Regions from separate parts of the Peribacillus sedimenti genome, predicted to be linked through region 1. Evidence: riboswitches for the same ligand, from Rfam matches in the RefSeq annotation. Region 1 holds a riboswitch; each other region holds the start of a gene.
What was found. Region 1 has a riboswitch for cyclic di-GMP ahead of V1500_RS03370 (methyl-accepting chemotaxis protein). Riboswitches for the same ligand answer to the same signal wherever they lie in the genome.

Region 1 (5,785 bases):
TTGCCATTAAGATAAAGGACATCGAATATCATGTAGACAATCGGCACACTTTCTGCCACAAGCTTCACCCGATCAAGCCTCCTGATTCCATCCCTTTTCATTACTTCATGAAAGGCAGGTTTTCCATTCTCGCCTAATGAGATGACTTCTCCATCCAATATCACTGACGATTGTTTGCAATAGCTCTGAACATTCGTTATCTCGGGATAATGCATGGTTCGCTCGTTTTTCTTTCGGTTGAAAAGACGGACACGCTCATCGTCAGAGTAAGTTAGCACTCTTACCCCGTCCCACTTTATTTGTGCAACCCAGCCCTCACCTCCGGGTATGGTGACACTGCTTTCCGGCTCCATTGGGAAAATTGGTTCCAAATCGAAGACCTCCAATGCTTTCGTATTGGCAAATACGCCAAATTTTACATAGTTTTGGCATAATCTATCGAAAATATTGATAAGAGGAGGGTAAAAAACAGTATGGAAAAAATTAATGTTGAAGGAAGACCGATTGAAATATTCAAACCTGGCGAAGTTATATGGCCTGAAGCTGGACTGAGTAAGCTAGATTACATAAATTATTTGTTGGACATCTCTCCCTATCTAATTCCTCATACAAAAGACAGATTACTTATGATCTGGCTTTACCCGCATGGAATAAACGGGAAGAAAATTGAAAAACGTTCCCTGCCCGCGAGTGCTCCGGAGTGGGTAAACTGTGCGATGTATAAAGAAAAACAAAGAATTCTGCTTAATGACCCAGCAACCTTAGTTTGGGCCGCCAACTATGGAGCTTTAGAGTTCCACGTCCCATTTGACCGATATACGAAAGAAAATTTCCCGCTCGAGCTGGTTTTTGACCTTGATCCATCGGAGAATAATAGCTTTGACCTCGTTCTTGAGGTAGCTCTTGCACTGAAAGCACTATTAGATTCACTCAACCTGATATCCATACCCCGGACTTCCGGATCGACAGGCATGCAAATTTTCGTACCGATTTCTGCTGATTACACATTTGAGGAAACGCGACAGATTAACACATTCATTGCCGAATATTTTCAGGAAAAAATGCCGGGAAAATTGACGTTGGAACGTGTGGTAGAAAAAAGGGGAAATAAGCTGTATTTCGATTATTTACAGCTTTGGAAAGGCCGGACGATGCCGGCTGTTTACTCCGTAAGAGCAAAGCCTAAAGCAACAATTGCTGCACCGGTGACATGGGGAGAGGTGGAAGAGGGCTTCAGGCCAACGGATTTTACCATTCTCAATATAAAACGCAGAATCCAAGAGAAGGGAAATTTGTTTGCCCCTGTCACAACTGAGAAGCGTGAACAGAGCTTGGAGGATATTTTGTCATTCATCAATAAAAATCAAGCATGAGTGGCTTGTTTCAGACACACTGTATGAAGCAGCTTTCTTTGTTGTGGAAATGATTTAAAAATGTAGAAAGTAAAGAGTTTATCCATTGACTTAATAATAATTATTAATATAGAATGATTTTACATTTAATAGGTATAATTAACCAACAAACTATCCGATAAAGGCAAACTCATCGAAAGATGGGGACGCAAAGCCATGGGTCTGTCGTTCAAATGTGTATTTTGGACTATGATTGCCAGGCTGCCGAATAGCCCAAAATCCGGCTATTCCACTTACTGGAAATAGCTTTTTTTTTGCGTTCAGTCGGACCAAAAGGGGAAGGAGAAGAATTTATTATTTATAAAGCATCACGATTATAATTTTACATAAGGGATGAGAAAAATGAAGATGACAATTGGGAAAAAATTGATGGGCGGATTTTTAATTATCGCCATTATTCTTGGGTTAATCAGCTTTGTTGCATACTATAATCTACAAAAAGTGGATGATACCTATTCAGACCTTGTAAATCGCCGGGCGGTCATCTTAACAGATACAAAGGATTTGCAGATTGCAGCTTCCAGGGAGATAGCAGCTTTAAACGGCGTGATGCTGCGTCAACAGGCAGCCTCCGGTATCTTATCTGATGCTGTTAGAGAGGTCAATCAAAAAGTAAATGTCATCGATGAGATGGTTCAGCCGCAGGCGGTCAAGGATCAGCTTAAAGAGCTTGAAGAATTAAATAAACAATTTAAAACTGCTTCTGATCAAGTGATTATCTTGATGGGTTCAGATCAACACAAAGCTACCATTGTTGCAACGGAGAAGGCAATTCCATTGGCCCAAAACATCAGGAATATAGCAGATGGCATCGAACATGACTTAAGGAAGAACATGGAAGAAGGAAGCGGTGCAGCTTCCAATAGGTCAGACGCCGCTCGGAACACTGTTCTGATTTTAAGCATTGCTGCGTTCTTCCTGGCTGTCCTGATTGGTTATGTGATAACAAGAATGATAAACAGGCCAATTCTGTCGCTGGAACAGGCGGCAAAAAAGATTTCTGAAGGCGACCTGACCCAGCAGAATATCAAGGTTAAAAGCAAAGATGAAATTGCGAACCTGGCTCATTCCTTTAATCAAATGAATGAAAATCTTCGTGCTTTAATTGGCCAGGTAGGGGCGAATGCGGATCAGGTTTCAGTGACATCTGAGGAATTGTCGGCAAGTTCCGAACAGACGAGCAAAGCAACGGAGCTAATATCAGCTGCCATTCAGGAGGTTGCGGTTGGCTCGAACAAACAGGTCGAAAATGCCAGAGAACTGCATCACACTGTAAGTGGAATATCCAGTGGAATGAACAAGGCTTCTTCCTCTATGCAGGCAGTTGCCGCTTTGACCGCGGCTGCCAATGACAAGGCAATTATGGGACATGGAGTGGTCTCGCAAACAGTGGAACAGATTAATCTTATCCATCAATCGGTGAGCTCGACTTCAGAGGTTGTAAATGCGGTAGGAAAAAAATCTGAAGAAATCGGCCAGATTGTCGACTTCATCACACAGATTGCCGAACAGACAAACTTATTAGCATTAAATGCAGCGATCGAAGCAGCACGTGCTGGTGATCATGGCAAGGGATTTGCAGTAGTAGCGGATGAAGTGCGGAAATTAGCCGAGCAGTCCAGCAAAGCTGCAGGTAACATTCGAAATCTGATCCAGGAGGTACAAACAGAGGCAGCCAAAGCAGTTCAATCCATGACGAATGGAAATGAAGTGGTGAACGGAGGCATACAGCTGGTTCATGAAACGGGCACGGCCTTTAATGATATTTTAGCATCGATTGAACAGGTGACGGTAGAAGCACAGGAAGTGTCTTCCATTGTTGAAGAAGTGAACAAGCAGTCCCTCGGAATGGTAGAAATGATGGAGGGCATAGCGCAAATAGCAGAACAATCTGCAGGGAATACCCAAAATGTCGCAGCTTCTGCGGAAGAACAAACTGCATCCATGGAGGAAGTGTCTTCATCTGCTGAGACATTGAGCCAAATGGCTCAGGATCTTCAACAGCTGGTAAATAAGTTTAAGGTGTAATACCGTCCGCAAACAAAAGATAAGATTTGTCTGTGGTTGTTCAATGATTAGGTGGGGTCATATATGAAGGAAACGGTTGAATTAATTAAGGGATTTTTTGAGGATATAGCACCTGAGCAAATGCTGTCTTTGGCGCTCGGGGGAAGAGAACTTAACTCTGAACAGCTTACATTGATCCAGGCCATCAAAAGAGAAAGCGAATTTCCTGACCCAATCATTAATGTTTTGCTTCAGTATTCGTTAGTGATCAGCAATGGCCAATTGAATGGCCAACATATTGAACAAATTGCTGCACAATGGCAACAACATAACGTCCAGTTGGTGGAACAGGCAATGTGTTGATAGATAAGGATACTAAAAGTCTCCTGCTGCGCCGCTATGGCCTCGGCAGCTATGAACGAATCCAGCTGAGAAAAGAGATGGAATGACAGAGACTCTTCTTGTTTGCCCGACCCTGCCATCTTTGAGCAACACGTATAATGGAAGCGCGGAATTCCCTTCCGAAACACTCGGAACATATTCGAAAGGTTCCGAACTGTTCGGAACCAGGCTGCGAGCTGAAAACAATAAAAACACACTTCGATGGAGTGTGTTTTTTTATTGTTTTGCTTTATGTTCGAAGTACAGGAAAAGATTCGTGATTAATTTTGAGACGATTCCCACGGCCACATAGCCTAAAAACAGATGAAAGTAATTCGCGCCTCTGTTCAATTCAAACAGGTCCAAGGATATAAGCAATGGTTTCAATACAAAAGAAAACAGTGCGCTCAATATCAGCATGAATAGATAATAATTCTTCTTATTATTCAGTGCCCATTGGTATAGAAGCATATAAGAAACAGGCACAAGCGATACGTCCAATGCGAAACTGATCGGCAGTACAGGCAGAAGTTTATATGGATAATACCATAAGGCCCTTGTACCTCCATATGTATCTATGTACGTAAACCACACGTGTACATTGAAACCAAAGAACCCTAGAAGCAGGGCCTTTCTCTTATCCATAAAAATGTACAGGACGATCAAAGGAATAATCAAAAATGCAAGATTGATCCAAAATTGCCATGTTCCAAAATCTGAATACTGACTCCAATAATCTGACCAAGAATCGGATACTTTCAATTGTAAGTTTTCAATATCGTTAAGTTCAGTTCGCTGAGTGTGTTCCATATATGCTCCCCTCTTGAGTAGTATAGAGGTTATATTTCCCAAACGACTTCCCCTTATACATGTGAGGAGCTTAATCAATAAACCATATAAAATGCTGACTCTTTTAAAAAATATCCCCTGTAGGAAGTCCTGCCAGCCCTGTAAATTGATTTCAGGCATTAATTATAGGCGATGAAGAGATATCCATGAATAATTGTAATACCTTTAAAAATGAAGAGGGTCAGAGGGAAGGAAAGTCTTTAAAGCTTAAGGAACAATTGAACCTCTGAATAAATCGACAAGGAGGTTTGGGAAAATAAAAAAACTCCCTGCAAGCAGGGAGTCCTCTTTGTTTGATATTAGGGAAGCATGTCTTGATAGGATGTCATCAGTTCCCCGTAATGCATGCTGCAGGCGATGAGGAACAAGGCGAGTGCGATGTAGAGAATCGCCCATATGATCCTCGTTTTGTTGGTTGCTTTGTAATAGTTCTCTTCTTTTTCCAGTTGAGATTCTTCTTCATGGATCTTCTTCTCGAAATCGCCTCTTTCCTTAATTCCGTAGTCATCATAGATATGAATACCTGCAAAAAGCAAACGGCTAAGCACTTCCCTTTTGGTTTCTAGCAGCTCATGCTCGTACCGTTTTTTATCTCCGATGAAAGGAAAATGCCATGCTTGGGAATTTGCTAGTTTTTGTGACGTTTGCCTCAATTCCCATTGCCACAGATTATGAATCCTGATACGTTCTTCCTCCGTAGATGCTGCATACATATCATATTGCTGGATTGCGAAGCGATATTGTTCAAGGGCGATTAGTCTTTTGTTTTGCCGCACCTTTTTCCTCAATTCCTTCCACCATGTGGATATACCAAACAACAAAAATATGAACAGCACCGGGTTGGGATTTAGAAACATATATATGATCATCCCAATGATTCCCGCTAACCAGATCTTTGTTGATATGACCCCGACAATCCTGCCGCCGTCCATGGGATGGATAGGGGCCAGGTTAAATAGGTTTAGGAAAGATCCCAGAGTAATTACCAGTAACCAAAATGGGTCATTCGTAACCGAAAAAAGCGGAAGGGCAGGGAGGAAAGCGACCGTACCAAGGAGAGGTCCCCCATACGCAAGGTAAGCCTCATCCTTTGCGTTTTTAGGTTCTTCTTTTAGTGCTATCAATGCTCCGACGAA
Region 2 (5,785 bases), 1.0 Mb from region 1:
TTTGCACGGGGAAATGTCCTCCTATTTCATTGAAAAATATGAAGGTGGCAAGCTTCGTGATACTCCCTACTGGTTTTACTTTTTTGAGATATTATCTAACATCACGCACTCTTTGGCCATTTGCCACGCATACCTAAAAGAACCCCGCAAAGCGGCAGAACTCGCGGACCAGGCCACAACCTTCAGCATGATTTTAGGTGCGGAATATCAGGAAAAAATAGAAACGCTCATGCAATTGGTCACCTGGGCTTACCAACACAAGCCCGATGAAACACCATCTCCCCTACTCTATGATTTAGCATGGAAAGAGCAAACTGGAAACATGGAAAAGAAAATCAGGCTCTGCTATAATGCCCTTCGAGTCAGGGCTGATCAACTGGGTTAAGCGAATTGTGTCAAAATTGTTTTAAGGTCTGCCTCAGTTAATTTTCTGATAATTATTCAAAGTCAACCTTCCTGAATGGTTCAGAAGCCATATCTTAACTTTTTGTATTTCGGGTCGATATATGTTGATATCTATTGAATTCTTTTTCAGCAATATTAAAAGGAGCATTATATGTCGTACTCTCGATACGTGTCAAAAATCGACCCTGAAAACACAGGAATGTTTTTTAAGATAAAAAAAGTTGGTGATTCTTTTATACACACATGTTGTGAAGGAGAATTGCTGTATCAATTAGGATTGGTTCCGAACGATGTGGCAGGCAAAGAAATTCACGACTTTTTCCCTCTGGATTTAGCAAAGGCTAAGATAGATTTTTATGAAAAAGCCTGGGCAGGGGAATTTCTGCAATATGAGACCCTTTTCAATGATGTTTGTTATCTGACTACCCTGAGGCCGATATTTCTCCAGGGAATAGTAGTAGAACTAATCGGCACAGCAATTAATATTTCCGATAAAAAAAGTAAAGAGGAAGAACTCCGCCATAAACAGCTGTTGTACCATTCTGTAGTCACAAATATGACAGAAGCAATCTTTATATTAGAAAAAGGCGGAAAAATAACAGTCTTGAACGAAAATGTGGAAAAGCTTACAGGTATTACAACAGGGACATACAACGGGACCACAGCCGCACAATTCGGCATTGAATTTTTTAATGAAGATGGCTCTAAAATGTCCTACAAGGACTGGCCTGGATTCGTCACGATTGATACAGGGAAACCCTGTCATAATGTTATTGCCAGAATTCAACGGAATGAAAAAACAAGATGGTTCAGATTGAATTCAAATCCATTGAACATCTCCGGTGACACCGCAGCCCTTGTATCGTTTTTTGAAATAACGATTGAGAAAGAACAGGAAATCCAGCTTAGAGAATCCTATGCCTTCCAGAAAACATTGCTTGACAACCTCGAAAGCGGAATAATTGCAACCGATCACGAAGGAAAGATTACGTTAATCAACCAAAAAGTGCATCAAATGTTTGCCCTGGAGGAAGATATAGAATTTTATATCGGCAAAAATGCAAAACAGTTCTATGGCTTATGGCAAGAAAAAACGAATACAACGAGCATGATGCCGGATTCTATACCAATTGAAGAAAGAACACAGATTACAAAGGAAATAGATACCACCAGCGGATATACTTTCGAAACCAGCTATATCCCTTTCAATATAGAGGATCGTTTTAGCGGCAATATATTTGAATTCACTGATATAACAGACAGAAAGAAGATGGAAAGAGCCCTGATCCGTGCCAAAGAAGAGGCAGAGAGGGCAAATAAAGCGAAGTCTGAGTTTCTGGCGAAAATGAGTCATGAGCTGCGCACTCCGCTTAGCAGTGTACTCGGGTTTGCTCAACTGTTGGAAATGGATCGTTCATTGAACATAGAGCAGCTAGATTCGGTCCAGGAAATCATCACCGGGGGGCGGCATCTTTTACACCTTATAGATGAGGTACTGGATTTATCAAGAATAGACTCTGGAAAGATTAAAATGGAGCTGTCCATAATTGAATTTTCCAATATCCTCAATGATTGTATCAAGAGTATCCAGCCGCTCGCCATAAGTAAAAACATCAGCGTAAAAAAACATCTGGATGGCTGCCGAAAAGTGTTTGTCAAAGCTGATCCTACTCGCTTAAAACAAGTAATACTAAACCTTCTGTGTAATGCTATAAAATACAATCGCATGAATGGTGAAGTCCTGGTATCCGTTCATTTACATGCTGACAGGCTTGAAGTCCATATTAAAGACACGGGCATTGGAATCCCCAAGGATGAATATCAAAATATTTTTCAGCCATTCTATCGGATTAATGGGACCGGTGAACAAGGGGCCGGAATTGGATTGCCGCTAGTCGAGCAGCTTATGCGATTAATGGATGGCAATGTGGGTGTATCCAGCGTTTTAGGAGAAGGCAGTGATTTCTGGTTTGAGCTAAAAATCGAAGCGATAGCTGAATTGGATGGTAAATCTGGTGTTGAGCATACAGAAACTCAACTAACAAACAGGGAGCTAAAACGTGTTTTATATATCGAGGATACTGAATCAAACATCTATTTAATGAAGCGCGTTTTTAACCTGGAGCCTGGTTATACACTTATAGTGGCTCGTAACGCACAAGAAGGATTGGAATTAGCAAATACAGAAAAGATTGATATCATTCTGTTGGATTTAAACCTGCCTGATATGAGCGGGGAAGAAACGTTCACACTTCTGAAAAAGAATAAAATTGTGGCGGATGTCCCGATCATTGCTTTAAGTGCAGATGCAAGACCTTCTGAGGTTAAAAGGTTAGTACAAAAAGGATTCACACATTATCTCACCAAACCTCTGGATATCGCAGAATTATTACAACTGCTAAATAAACTACAGCCCGTTTACTGAACAAAATGAAAAAAAAGATAACTTATCACAGCATCCTATAGAATTACATCTATAGGGTGTTTTTTGTGGAAAATGAACACTTCTGCACCTCTAAAGTTGAATTGTATTTCTCTCATACTTTATTCGGTTCGCTGCCATCCCACAAAATCTGTTCCCATTTATTAGCAGCCTATATTATAATAAAACCTGAATAATAAAAAAACCAGAGAGAGACCTTTGTCCCTCTCTGCCAATCTATTATTCACCTTGAATTTTTCTGGATCTTAGGGCCAGTGCTCCCAATACGATGAGGAGTGAGCCGGCAATGTAGAAACCTATTCTAGAAGATTCACCTGTTTTTGGAAGAGTGCCGCTTTGCAAGGTAGTATCATCTGATAACGCAGTTCCAGCTGACGTTATATCAGATATTACTTCAGATTGTGGCGCATCCTCTCCATTGTCATTATCAGATCCTAGGTCACCAGGTGACGCTGGTGCTTCTGGATTTTCAATGACCACTTCTTCATCTCCCGGTACAGTCGGAGTTGGTATTTCCGCTCCAGTATCTATCGATGGTTCTGGAATTCCAGTTCCAGGTCCAGCCGGTGGAGTTACTGTGCCAGGATCGGTTCCAGTTCCGGGATCGGTTGGCGGTAAACTTGTTCCAGGGTCAGTTCCTGGATTTGTCGGCGGTAAGCTCGTTCCTGGGTCAGTGCCTGGATTTGTCGGCGGTATGCTCGTTCCAGGATCCGTACCCGGATTTGTCGGTGGTGTGCCTGTTCCTGGGTCAGTGCCCGGATTTGCTGGCGGTGTACATTCACATGGGTCGGTTCCAGTTCCTGGGTCAGCGCTTACATCGCATTCTATTGTAATGACAAGCGTTCCATGCACCAGGCTATAGTGAAACTTATCTGTGTTTGAGAGCGGGAATGTTTTTACTTCCCCATTTATTGTTACCTGTATAGATTGAATTTTGTTAAAATCAACACCGGTCTGCAGGAGAAACTCTAAAACCGCTGTACCAGAATTCAAGTCAATGATTGTTTCATTCTTCAATACCAGCTTAATATTCTGTATAGGTGCTTTGCAGCCATCAAGGATCAGCTTTACTTTGCCAATTATGATGCTCTGTTGATCGTCTGCTGGCGGGATGGCCGGCGGCTCAGTTTCTATCAATCTTGAACACTGCTCGAACCAATAATTGATGGTTCCATTTGCTTCTACACCCACTCGCAGCTCAGCCGGTGTGACGACCAATTCTTTACCCGATAATGTAACAAGCTTGAATGCCTTCACATCGTCTTTTACAAACTCCCCTCCATCCTTCATCTTATATAGAGGAGAACTGCCCGGATTCGATAAAGTGAACCACTTGTCCCCAATCTGTACGGAAACTTCCTTTACTAATTTCGCACATTTTTTAAGATGCAGATGGATTTCGGTAGCTTTGTTCTGATGAGAGCCCTTCTCTGCTTCCCTTGCTTGTTTTTTAGCTTCCCGTTCTGTATGTCTAGCTTGTTCTTCAGCTTCCTGTTTTGCTTGTCTTGCTTTTTCTTTGGCTTCCCGCTCTGCCTGTTTCGCTTTCTGTTTGGCTTCCCATTCTACTTTTCTAGCCTGTTCCTTGATTTCTTGCTCTGTTTGTCTAGATAGCTTCTTTGCTTCTTTCTCTGCTTCCCTGGTTTGTTCTTTTGTTTCCCTTGCTAGTACTTTTGCTTCTTTTTCTAAATCCCGTGCCTGTTCTTTCGCTCCTTTTTGTTCAGATTTTGTTTGTTCTGTGTCATGCTTCTCTATGTCTTGACTTGTTGCTTTTTCTGGATTCGCTTGTGGAGAACTCTCAACTTGCTCTTTCTGTTCCTCAGACCCGGTGACATTTTGTTTATTCGTGGTCGCGTTCAAATCCAGCTCCACTTCCTTCTGTCCATTTTGGCCTGCGCTGTTTTCAGATGCCTTTGCCATCCCTATTGGAAAAACAATACTATAAATCAGTAAGAATGCGATAGATAGCGCATACAACCCTCTAATTCTTGTTTTCTTCAATTCGATACCCCTCCAAAGTAAGTAAGATAAATGATGAATGCATTACCGACCCTCCCTTTACATTTCTTTGCACCACCCCATTTAGGATTGATATTTAATTAAATTAAAGGATAAAATCCTTTAATAAAATCACGACAATAAAAAACGCCACAATTATGCTGATTGTGGCGGTCGGACGATCATAGTTATGAGTATTGCCTGCATAACCTTAGACTCCAGACTTTGCGTCCTATACTTTCGAATAGTTTGCCTTTAACTATGTAAATATATGGTTATATAACTACTTCTTTACAGTAGAGGAAATACCCGGGTTATTGCCTTTATAAACATAAAGCCTCACTTTTTTACAATTTCCATGATAAAAGTAGCAGGCGAAAGTGTCATTAACAGGCAAAATGTGTGTGATGCGGTCGTCCGAACGACCGAAATGTTTGGTATTTCAGAAATATAGACAAATTGCCTTATTTATTTTAGCCTAGAAGGAGAGTAAAACTCAGTACGATTACATGAAAGTATATTAAGGGAGTAAGCCATGGATTTTCAATATGATAAAATACTGCTCCAAATGCTAATGGTTTTATTTCCAATCATCCTTTTCTTAGCACTGGGGGCTGATCGATCTGGAAAACGGGGGAATATTGTTTGGGGGATCGTCTGCGGCTTTACCATGTATTCCAGTATGCTGGTCCCCATTACGATTGACGACGGAATCTTTCTGGATTTACGATTAGTCCCCTGGTTTCTGGCATTTATTTATGGCGGGACATGGATAGGCATCTTTGTCACCATATTTTTCTTCATCATCAGGTTTTTGTTAGGAGGCGTAGGAATGATTCCAGCCTTCATCGTCCTAAGTTTAAGCAGTTTAGTCATGTTTTTTTATAGAGAGAAATATATGGCATGGCCACGGCGTACCAAGATTACATATTCAGCAGCCTA
Region 3 (5,785 bases), 1.0 Mb from region 1:
AATAACTGCAAGAATAAAAACGTAGCTGAATTATTTTAAAAGCCTACATAACGGGCTAATAAATAATACATTTTTATTACATTCCAGAAACACAAGCCCTCCACTTTGATAAAAATCTGCCTTTTTTGACCCGTTTTTTCGCATCATAGATACAACATAGTACCTACAAACCAGAAGATAAATCCACCCATTTAGCTACTTTTGGCACTATCACCCGAATTTTGTAATCTAATTGTAATATCCCTGTGAAATTGTCGTAAAATGTTTGTTATATAGTAGGTTTATCAGCCACACCAGGAGGGTAAAACACTATGTTAAAGAAAATTGTCGCAATAGTCACTCTTGCCATAGCAATCATAATAGTATCACCAACCTTAGGTGAGGCAGCAACACCAGCAAAAACAACCATTAAATATGTAAATGTCGTAAACGACACTTTAAATATGCGCACCACTGCTTCAGCAAACGCTAAGATCATCACTGAGCTAAAGCCTGGAACTCAGGTATCTGTACATAATGAAGCGAACGGATGGGCTAAGGTAACAGCTTCCGAGAAACAAGGCTATGTAAATGCAAGATATCTTTCCGCAACTAAGCCTATTGCAGCCACTGCAGCATCATCATACCGTGCAGTAGCAATCAACGTGGCAAAAAGCAATCTAGGGGTCAAATATAGATGGGGCGGAATTACTCCAAGCGGATTTGACTGTTCTGGACTTGTGAAGTATTCCTTTGACAAGGCAGGCAAAACTTTACCGAGGACAGCTGCACAAATGTACAGCACAGGTGCACGCGTTTCATCTCCTCTTCCTGGGGACCTGCTATTCTTTGCACCAAACAAGGCGTCTAGACCAACACATGTTTCCATCTATCTTGGAAATGGTCAGATGATTCACTCTGCTTCATCTAAAGGAGTTTCCTACTCCTCTACAAGCAATTCATACTGGAAACCCAAGTTTATTGGAGCAAAGCGCATATAATATCTCAACCACCAATCTGTTGATTGGTGGTTTTTAATGCATTTACGCATAAGGGCTACAGAATCTGGTGCGCCATCGCTGCCTTAAGAGACAATGAATTTTCCAACTTCCGAAAGATACGAATGGGTGCTGACATGTACCTGGACGGCAGTGGATCTACTACATATACAGCCGAGTCCCCTACCGAACACTTTTTATATTAAATAGACCATCCGACTGGAAGGAACGAAAGGGTAGCAAACTCAATATTGCTGGTTTCTGCCCCCTCTGAGTGCTGTTTCTGCCATACATTCAACCACAAGGGATTTAATAAAATTTCTTGTAAAAGTGGAAAGGTGTTAAAAGAGGAAGACATATTCAATAACGGAGTGACGTAAACGCGAAGTCCTCTCAGGATGGTAAGCTACTTGGTATAGCTATGTAGTTGTCTAGGTATTTCTTCACAGGAGAAGATATAGGGATGATTGATCCGGTGGCCCAATTACTTCTCCTATTCAACTATATCCACCCAAATATTCTGCAACTGTGAGGTGGATATATTTCTATTATTTATTTATATCATTCCTTGACCTTTTTTATATTCCTTGGATGCCACTTCCACGCACTCTCTATAATTTGTTCCAGTTTTATTTCTGTTTCCCAGCCTAATTCTTTACGTATCTTATCTGAGGCAGCTACAAGTCTGGCAGGATCAATTGTAATCCGTGCCAAAAACTGAGATTTTATCTCTTTGCCCCAGTAAATGCTGATGAATAATAAGAATTAAATGAGTCTCAGGATCATGATATACCTGGACCGGCAAGCCGAATCGGAGCAAAAGCGCAACATCTCATTCCTTTATCCCTGATTATTCGAATCGATAACACTACGGTATTCGCTGTATAATAACTTATAATTTTTAGGTTTTCATATACGAAATTTTTTCTCTTCCATTGGCATGTTGAACCCTATCTATCTACCCAGCTAAAGATCTTAGGGATACCATTGAATCAAAAAAAGAAAAAGCCACTCACCAAATCTCCCCTGTATTGAGAGCTTTGGTGATCGACGCGCACTGTCACCGTTTAATACATATCTTTTCTACTCGATGCTCTGCTTTAAAAGGGAAGCTTTTTTCTGCTACTATTCCAGATTTTTATATAGTGGTGTCCTTCCTCGGTCCTGAATACCTTAATACCTAGCATCCTAAAAGGTGTCCAGATTTCCTTCATTAATAACAAAGGCATGTAATCCTTTTCATCCTCTTTGCGGCAGCCCGACTATCATAGTTATCGATTCGGTAACATTAGATTCGTGGCTTTGCGTCCTTATCTTTCAATAAGTTTGCATTTCTCCAAAATTATTGCATGTTCTTACAATTATTATAGAAATAACTTCCAGAGTTTTTCCATGATAACTTTTCCAATAATTATTACAATTTTCGACTTACACCTATCAACGAAGAGATAGATTGTTATTATCCATATTTCCATTAAAAAATGAACTAGCTTTGTCACTAGTCCTTAACATTGAGTTCAACTTTTATTAGTTTTAGTTATGGTGTAACCAACAACAGACAACGGCATACTTTTCAAATCTGACAATCCTCATCAATTAAGGTCAGATCTTTTGCCTTAGGATGCATTGTTAATAGTGTTAAATCCTCTAATGACACCGCAGCAGCACATACATGCAAATCTTCATACCTCATTTCGCCAACACTTATATCGGTTACCATTTTACTACCGTTTTTTATAGTAACAGTTAAGCTCTTTGCTGACTAAATCCTTTGATATCCTTACATAGCTATTTTCATAAACTGAAATAGCATCGCTGCTTCTTAGCTGGTTGGTAATGTCAGTATTAGATCGACACAACAGCAACAAAATTTCATACCCCTATCCCACTGTACAAAAAATATGATACAATAGACTTACTCAAATGGTAAATTTTTCTCAAAGCAAAAACATCCCCTCGATCAAAGGGGATGTTTTTCTTATGATGCGAATATTTCATGTGTTGAATAAGCTTTAGTTAATTTAACGTTACTTAAGCCTGGCTAATGCAATTCTCAAATAAAAACTGTTCTTGTTAAGCAGCCTTTGGCTCGACTTGGTAGCCTGCTTTTCTCTTTCCGACTCTTCGTTTTACATTACCTACTATATAACTGCCAAATGGCAAAGCATGAATAATTTTAATAATAACTATTGATACCGCCAGGGTAATAAAGAAAAGACCGATGACCCTTGTGCTTGTATGTTCAAAATATGGGGCGACATAGGGAGCCAAAAACCGTTGAACCTGCCAGTGCACAAGATAAATTCCAAAAGAATAGTTGCTTATCAGATTAATGACTTTAAGGTTCGGTACAAGCTGGCCCCATGCAAAAACAGCAACGATGATGGCAAGTACTAGAGGAAACAGGTCATGCCTGTAAGATGCCACCCTAAAGTTTCCAGATTGATAAGACATGAAGAAGTAAAATATGGCGATAGCGACTCCCACTAACGAAAGCCATTTATACTTCCAGATTTTTTTGGCGAAAGATTGATAATGCTTCCCTATTATATAGGCTATTGCAAAATAACCGATCCAGGCTGTAAACGGAATTTTTAAGTGATTTCTATTTTCCTGTACAAATGGAAGATTTCCATTAAGTATTGTTAAATGGGCGACCATAATCATCAAACTAGCTGGAAGCAGCCAGTTGGTCGGGATTTTGTACTTGGTAATCACATAATGGAGCAAATAAAATTGAAAAATGATTAAAATAAAATATCCTTCATAATTTCCCATGACTAAATTGAGAAATATTCTTTCACCAAGATCGGTGCCAGGAGTAAAGTGTTTCGTAACAAATGCATCGATAATCGCAAAGGCCGCATAGGGCGCGAAAATCCACTTAAATCGTTTGGACCAGAACTTTTCCGGCAGACGATCAGGATATCGGTTTGCAAGGATGATTTCTGAAAGGACTATAAAGGTAGGAGTCGCATAACACAAAGCTGTCCGCAGCATATTATAATGTTCAATCTCTGGATAGCCTACTGCTCTGCCTGTTTGTGTTGTACTATGCAGGAAAACAATACTCAAACAGGCAATGGTACGCAGTAAATTCCACTCTTTTATCATCTCAGATACCTCTCTACGTTTTTTCAACATATAATTTTCCTTTTCCTTACTAAGGTAACATGAAGAAAATGTTGAAACAACAGGCATATGGTACCATATCGTTATATCTATATCTTTTTATTAACCTTTTATAAATATGAATGAAAACAATTATAAAAATTAAAAGGTATATTGATATAAGAACACACAGAGAGAGGACCTAAATCTTTAAATGAGGATATAAAGCTGGTAAAGTTCTTGCTTAACTTTCTTCATAAGTCACATTTTTAATGCGTTTAGCTATATTGTAAGATTTAATCTGTTAATTTAGCTTAGGAGGGGGTTGAAGCGGTTGACAGAGGAATTGTAATAATACCATTATTGAATGTTTTATGCAGTGGGAATGTTTGTAACTTCAGGCTACTTTGAACCAAATCTATCAAACTTTAAGATAACTAAAATTAAGAAGAAATAAAAAGGACATGCGCTCCGTACATACCGGATTCATGTCCAATAAACGCCGCCTAACGAAATCACTAAATTCACACGGTAGGTTACTTACCTATAGTGTTTTCAAGCATTCTCGGTAAATTATCTATCGTTCTATAAATAGAAAAAAGCACTCATTATGATGAACGAAAGAACGGATTGGCTTGTTGGAATCCAGCTTTAGTTCGAGAAGAGGACTTCCAATTGCTTTATCGAACCGTGAAGGTGAATATTTGAGTTCCACCAAGCTTTGTCCCTGTAGTCCCTTTCAGATTCCCACTGATGTCCACGCGGTATTTATGCTTGGACCTAATATGGACATCATTCACATTCAGCAGGATTGTATTATTCTTCAATACAGTAATCGTCATATTTTTTGTAACATCCACTTTCCCGCTCGTAACATCATAAACCTTGACGTATCCTTTTATGTTTTTCTGTGTAGCGGACGACAGCAGCTTACTCAATACAAATTCAACATAATTGTCTTTTCGGTCGCCGGATTGTGCATCTATATAATACTTTTCAACTCCAGTCGCCCCATTTTGGATCATCGTTTTAGCTCCATAGCTTGGGACGGTTTTTTCTACTCTATAAATCCTTAATGCATTCACAACTGCGGTGTCATATTTAAAACCAGAACGCTCCAATATCACACCATTCACTGCGACTGCGTATTTTCTATTATTGATGAATGCAGGTGTAACCTGGCTTATCGTTAATCTTCTGCCATCTGGAGAAAGTGTGACTTTCCCTGTCTTCCGTAGTTCCGTACCTGTTACGATGACTCCTTCAAAATCCTCCAATTTATAGGACTTAGCCAGCTGTAATTCTACTGATGAATTAGAAAGGACACGCGCTACTTTAACAACTGGGTTTAATCCAGAGATTTTTTTAGTAAGATATTCTATCTTTCCATTTAATACTTTATTCACGGCTTTTGTAAGTACTTGACGGTTTTTAGGCCCGTATACTTTTTCAATGGCCAAATATGCCTGATTCTTCTTATATTTAGCTAAGCCAAGGGTGCCACCCAGCGCTTTTACATTTTTAGACTGGGACGCTGTATCGATCTCCTTATAGAAGCTGGAAATTGACCTTAGTGCTGTCACATACTTCTCGGATCTTTGAAGATATATTTTATAGCTATCGAGGATAGCCTGGTATGCTGTAGCATCTTTCCCACCGTAAAGTGTTACGTCTTTGGTCGCCGCTTCATAGGCAGC
Region 4 (5,785 bases), 190 kb from region 1:
CTCCGGCTTTATACAGACGCTACTATCCAGTCAGGAATATACCATGCCAGAATACAGCAGATATTAGGGGAAACTCTGGCATTACAATATTGGATATAAGAGATTATAATGAAACACCTGGCTATCCAGGTGCGACAAATATCCCTTATGCTTATATGAAGCGTTATAGCCGTGATATTGCTCCAGGGAAACTGCATGTGGTTGCTTCCAACCGGCTGGAGTTGAATTTAGGTGTCCGATATCTTTTATCCAAAGGGTTTACGATCAGCAGCTATGAGATTACTGAATGTCCTTGTAAAAAAGGGGTCCTGAATCATGGAATGTAATGAGTTCATTGACTACATGTAGTTGATGGACTATTTTTTTTGGCCTCGGCAGGTTGGAGATTTAATGCATATAAAAAATCGGCAATCAAGCAAACTATATAGAGGTATTTTGGGTGGGTAAGCCGCTTGTTAATAGGTGAATTCCGGTCAGCAGAGTGAGGCGATCATAGGAACAGGGATGTCATAACAGGGAGGAGCATAAAGATGAAAGAAGTCACACCACAGGAAGTAGAACAGCTGTTAAACGAAAAAAAGCCAATTCATATTATCGATGTCAGGGAAGTGGATGAGGTAAAAGAAGGCAAGATCCCTACTGCCATGCATATCCCCCTTGGGCTGGTGGAATTTAGAATGCATGAATTGGATAAATCGAAGGAATATATAATGGTTTGCCGTTCAGGAGGCCGTAGCTCCAAGGCCGCCAAGTTTTTAGAGGAACATGGGTATAATATAATGAATATGACCGGAGGAATGCTGGAGTGGAAGGGACCTAAAGAATAAAAGAGAAATTAAACCGGAGACCCTGGTTCGAAAAACGTATGAATCGCTCTATTAACAGAAGTTTTCATAAAGTATTGTTTTATTGCGCTCTGCTGGATCTGAGATTTGGTCAGTACTAGGATGGGGCGTCCCGGGAAACTAGTTTTACTTTAAAAGATTAATGAAACAGGCTGTTCCCTTATTGGAAGGGAACAGCCTGTTTTGCATTTAATCGATCAGATCCATGCTTAAGTATCTCTCGCCTGTGTCAGGGGCAATGCATAATACCCTTTTGCCTGAGCCCAGCCGCTTCGCCACTTCGATGGCTGCATATACAGCTGCGCCTGCAGACGGTCCGACAAATATTCCTTCTTCACGTGCCAGCCTGCGGAAAATATCAATAGCATCTTCGTCAGTTATTTGAAAAATTTCATCATAAATATCTGTATTTAAAATGCTTGGAATAAAGCCTGGACTTGTTCCTACCAGCATATGCTTTCCAGGCTGGCCTCCGGAAAGTACTGGAGATCCTTTAGGCTCAACCACGCCAATGTACAGGCCAGGGATGAGCTCCTTTAGCTTTTCGCCTGTCCCGGTAATGGTTCCCCCGGTGCCGGCCGTGGCGACAAATGCATCAAGGTTCCCCTCCATCTGGTCGAAAATCTCCAAAGCTGTCGTATGGCGGTGAATATCAGGGTTTGCTTTATTTTCAAACTGCTGTGGAATAAAGCTTCCTGGAATCTGCTTTTGAAGCTCCTTCGCCTTTTCTATTGCACCCGGCATTTTTTTATCGCTCGGGGTCAGTACTACATCCGCTCCGTAAGCTTTCAATATATTAATTCTTTCTTTCGTCATATTATCGGGCATGATCAGGATTGATTTGTAGCCTTTTGCTGCAGCAGCCATGGCTAGGCCGATACCGGTATTTCCGCTGGTCGGTTCAATGATTGTGTCTCCAGGCTTAATCAAGCCTTCTTCTTCAGCCGTCTGGATCATATTATACGCAGCACGGTCCTTTACGCTCCGGGACGGATTAAACATTTCGAGCTTTACATACACATCCGCGGCTCCCTCCGGAACCAGCCTATTCAGTTTGACGACGGGTGTGTCCCCGATTAATTCTGTAACGTTATTTACAACCTTCATCGTTATCCTCCATACAAACAGTTTGCTTGACCTGAATAATATCTTCATCTTACCAAATAGGTCCCCGGTATAGAAGCCCTGTGCTCATAGAAAAGAGACGGGCCGGGAATGAACATTCTCGTTATATTTATTTTCAGTTCAGCTGCTTTTTAGGGTGAGAGTCGTTTGTGATATTTAACGTTACAGAAGTTCGATCGTAAAAATAGAAATACACGCATTAAATGGCAGTTATCGTGCATAAATAAGATTTCGATCTACGGATCCAAAGTTTCGCTCATAAAACCGGAAATAACGATGATAAACAGCTAGCAATCTATAAAACTATGTAATTAAATATGGCTTTATCGCTATGACGGACAATTTTTATATAATCGCAGCGAAAAAGTATCGAATCAGCTGTGTCTTGTTAAAAGATAAAGAAGAATTCAAGTTGGAAATTAAAAATGTTTATTCTGGTTAAATAAGTGAGCTTAATCCCTTTTCACTGTTTATCGTGGTGGAAGCCAGGGGAGGTAAAAAGGAATATATATGACTGTTTCGTTTTCATTTTACGGACTTACTCCGGGCAGTTCACGTTAGGGTTAAACTTACTAGTATTTCATTCCCCTGTCCCTGGCCTATCGCTGTTAATAAACCGGGACTAGAATAAAAACTCGCTCCCCTGTTGGATTTTCTATGGCAAAACCTTTCCGACCCGCCACAAAAAAGATGCCTTTGCAAAGGGACGGCATCTTCTATACTTCCATTTCTATAATTAATCTTCAAATTTCATTAATTTAATATTGGTACAATATCTTTTTAGCCAGGCACTGACACCCTGCAGGCCTGGATAAATCATTCGCTCGTTAATATTGGCCTGGTCAAGCTTATCTCTGACCTCTAACTTGAGGGAGGCGGGAATGATGATTTTTTTATAAAGATCCGGATAATGGTGGAGCCATTCATCAAGCCTTCGGACTGGATTTGTCATCACTGTGAATAGGGCATATTGGTTGACGATACGTTCCTCCATGGAGGGAGGCTCCAGGCAGATGACAAAGTCGTCATCTTCTCCCTTTTTTGCATCAAAGCATTTTAAATCGGGGCAGACGTCTTTCAGCATATCAACAGTAAAAATATGTGATTCCTCGTTGCTCAATGCTTTTTTGAAAATAGGAGGCAATAGTTGATGGACCTTGATGATGTCCAGGCACCAGATTGCCCCGTCTTCCCGATATCTGGTTATATCGGATGTCGCAAAATGCATGGCCACATAGGGAGAGAAGGACCAGTCAAGGAGGCGTGTCGGCAGGCCGTAATGCTGCGCGACGGCCAGCAGCTCCCAGTCGTTGTGTTTATCTTTTAACACGGACCGTGAATATTTATTGAAGTTACGGAGCAGGTGGGATTCCATTCCTGTGTTTTCAATTCTCATCAGGCTGGTCGCCAGTTTGAATGCTGCGCTATCGACACCCCGATAGGCAAAGGGGGAGCGATAGCGTCCATGGATGGGATGTGCCGGAAAGTTAAAGAGCTCTTGTTGAAGATCCAGCCAGCTTTCTGCCACAAGTGTGCCATTGTCCAATGACTTCACCATGCATCACCCTCTTTCGCTGTTATTTTCTATTCATGGGGTTTGGACTTTCTATAAGGATATGCATCACAATCATTATAAAGAAATAAAAAACTGGACCTTGTAGAGTTTAACTATGGCAGGAATAGAAAAAGGCTGCGCAGCGAGCAAGCCTGTATCAAAGTTTTCCCGCTGTACCCCGCCTTGAAACTTTTTTATAAAGTAAAATAAAGATTAGGAAAGAAAGGGCTTAATGTACATAACAGTTTTGGTCTTATTAGAGATTGATTTATTTGTGATAGGGATTTTTACCCTTTGATCTGACCACAACGGCTGTCTTATTGTGACAAAAGAATCAAATTGAAATAGTAAAATATAGGAATAATTATTTACACAGTTGGATGTTAATGGTAATATTTAAACAATTCATCATTACGAAAAAGGCAAACTCATCGAAAGGTGGGGACGCAAAGCCACAGGTCTAAGGTCAGATGACTACGACGGCTGGGTTACCGTTTCATTGTGCAATAGTGATATTCGGTAAAGTGGCTATCTTCATTTATGGGGATAGCCTTATTTATTGGGCAATAACGGCATAGTTTTAATGGTTTACTACTATGCAGAGGTGAAGCGCATGTTGAGAGACTATAATATTATTTTAGTAGTGTTTTCGTTTATCATTGCTTGGATGGCTTCTTTTGCTTCGTTTAATCTTACAAAAAGGGTGAGCCAGACAAAGGGTGCCTCCAGGTTCTATTGCCTTGTCAGCGGTGCGCTCTCAATGGGCCTTGGTATCTGGGCAATGCATTTTGTTGCCATGCTTGCTGCGCATCGGACTGGCCACATCACCTACAGCATTCCTCTGCTATGGGTATCATTGATCATAGGTATCGTTTGTTCCTTCCTATGCCTCATTATAGCCAGTCAGCCTCAAGTATTTTTACAGCAAATATGCCTTGGAGGATTTGTAATGGGGCTTGGGGTTATAGGGCTGCACTATACAGGAATGGAAGCGATGGAAGGAGTGGATATCACATACCGTACCCAACCTTTAGTTTTATCCGTGGCTACGGGATTTGCTTCCTCCATACTGGCGATTTATCTAAGCTTCTATTTCCGTGATAAAGTGAGTGCCGGGTGGGACAGGCAAAAAGCTGCAGGGAGCCTTGTGATGGCATTGGGAGTGGTGGCCATGCATTACCTGGGCATGTCAGCCGCTATTTTTCATGATTCATCCCTTCACAGCAATCATACATCCTCCTTGATTATCAATAATTCGTTGCTGGGCCTGTCCATAGCTATTTCGGTGATGGTGATTCTATCGCTGGTCCTTATACGAAGTATGTTTCTGGATGGAAAGTACAGTGAACAAGTGGCATTTAATATGGCCATATTGGAATCGACACCGGATTGTGTCTTTATCATAGATTCAAATGGAATCATTCTCGAAGCTAATTCTGCCGGGGAAGTAACCTTTGGGATCAAGCGGAAGAAATTGATCGGTGAACAGCTGGCCAATCTAATCCAAATTCCTGGAACGGGCGACGCTGAACAAGGCACTGGCATATTGGAATTTGATCGATACATAGGAGAAAGACTCCCTGCCAAGGGGTATTTTCAGGCTAAGGAAACTTTTCCGATAGAATTTACGATTACTAAAATTGAAGGAAAAAGCAACTATGCCGCTTATATTAGTGATGTCACGTTCCGGAAGCAGGCTGAAGAAAAAATTAACTACATGGCATACCATGATTTCCTGACTGGACTGCCAAACCGCCATTATTTTCATTCGAATCTGGCTAAAGTATTACAGCAGGCAAGTCAGTTCGATTTTTCCCTGGCCATCCTGTTTCTAGATTTAGACAGGTTTAAGGTTATTAATGATACCTTTGGGCATAGCTTTGGGGATCTCCTGCTTCAGCAGGTTGCAGAGCGGCTCTCTGCTTGTGTGGAAGGGAAAGATACTGTTTCAAGACAGGGTGGCGATGAATTTATCATATATCTGCCAGGTTTATCGCGTACACATGTATCGGAAGTGGCGAAGAGCATTCTAAAGGCCTTGTCCCAGCCGTTCAGCATAGCCCAGCAGGAGGTATATATCACACCGAGTATCGGGATCAGTATGTTCCCTGAGGATGGGGCAGATGTAGATGAACTGATCCTGAATGCGGACACGGCGATGTATCAGGCAAAGGCTGCCGGCAAGAATATGTATAAATTTTATATGAAGGAAATGAGCGAAAAGAATGCGGGCCAGGCGCTCATGGAGGCCAAGTTGAGA

Region 2: it holds a riboswitch for cyclic di-GMP, as region 1 does, so the genes downstream of both, V1500_RS23260 (LPXTG cell wall anchor domain-containing protein) here and V1500_RS03370 (methyl-accepting chemotaxis protein) in region 1, are expected to answer to the same signal.
Region 3: it holds a riboswitch for cyclic di-GMP, as region 1 does, so the genes downstream of both, V1500_RS23285 (hypothetical protein) here and V1500_RS03370 (methyl-accepting chemotaxis protein) in region 1, are expected to answer to the same signal.
Region 4: it holds a riboswitch for cyclic di-GMP, as region 1 does, so the genes downstream of both, V1500_RS02465 (EAL domain-containing protein) here and V1500_RS03370 (methyl-accepting chemotaxis protein) in region 1, are expected to answer to the same signal.

What each region holds. Positions count from the first base shown of each region.
Region 1 covers NZ_CP143547.1:652,747-658,531, forward strand. The annotation lists gene ligD (non-homologous end-joining DNA ligase) at 1-371, opposite strand, end outside; gene ligD (non-homologous end-joining DNA ligase) at 474-1,373, shown strand; cyclic di-GMP riboswitch class I at 1,526-1,621, shown strand; gene V1500_RS03370 (methyl-accepting chemotaxis protein) at 1,755-3,440, shown strand; gene V1500_RS03375 (DnaD domain protein) at 3,504-3,782, shown strand; gene V1500_RS03380 (CBO0543 family protein) at 4,038-4,610, opposite strand; gene V1500_RS03385 (site-2 protease family protein) at 4,949-5,785, opposite strand, start outside.
Region 2 covers NZ_CP143547.1:4,736,100-4,741,884, forward strand. The annotation lists gene V1500_RS23250 (hypothetical protein) at 1-385, shown strand, start outside; gene V1500_RS23255 (ATP-binding protein) at 557-2,830, shown strand; gene V1500_RS23260 (LPXTG cell wall anchor domain-containing protein) at 3,068-4,846, opposite strand; cyclic di-GMP riboswitch class I at 5,010-5,107, opposite strand; gene V1500_RS23265 (ATP-binding protein) at 5,379-5,785, shown strand, end outside.
Region 3 covers NZ_CP143547.1:4,746,125-4,751,909, forward strand. The annotation lists gene V1500_RS23280 (C40 family peptidase) at 312-980, shown strand; partial or broken gene V1500_RS23285 (hypothetical protein) at 1,539-1,764, opposite strand; cyclic di-GMP riboswitch class I at 2,227-2,318, opposite strand; gene V1500_RS23290 (acyltransferase family protein) at 3,051-4,121, opposite strand; gene V1500_RS23295 (hypothetical protein) at 4,769-5,785, opposite strand, start outside.
Region 4 covers NZ_CP143547.1:458,676-464,460, forward strand. The annotation lists gene V1500_RS02445 (sulfurtransferase) at 1-326, shown strand, start outside; gene V1500_RS02450 (rhodanese-like domain-containing protein) at 531-827, shown strand; gene cysK (cysteine synthase A) at 1,035-1,952, opposite strand; gene V1500_RS02460 (FRG domain-containing protein) at 2,707-3,528, opposite strand; cyclic di-GMP riboswitch class I at 3,937-4,021, shown strand; gene V1500_RS02465 (EAL domain-containing protein) at 4,139-5,785, shown strand, end outside.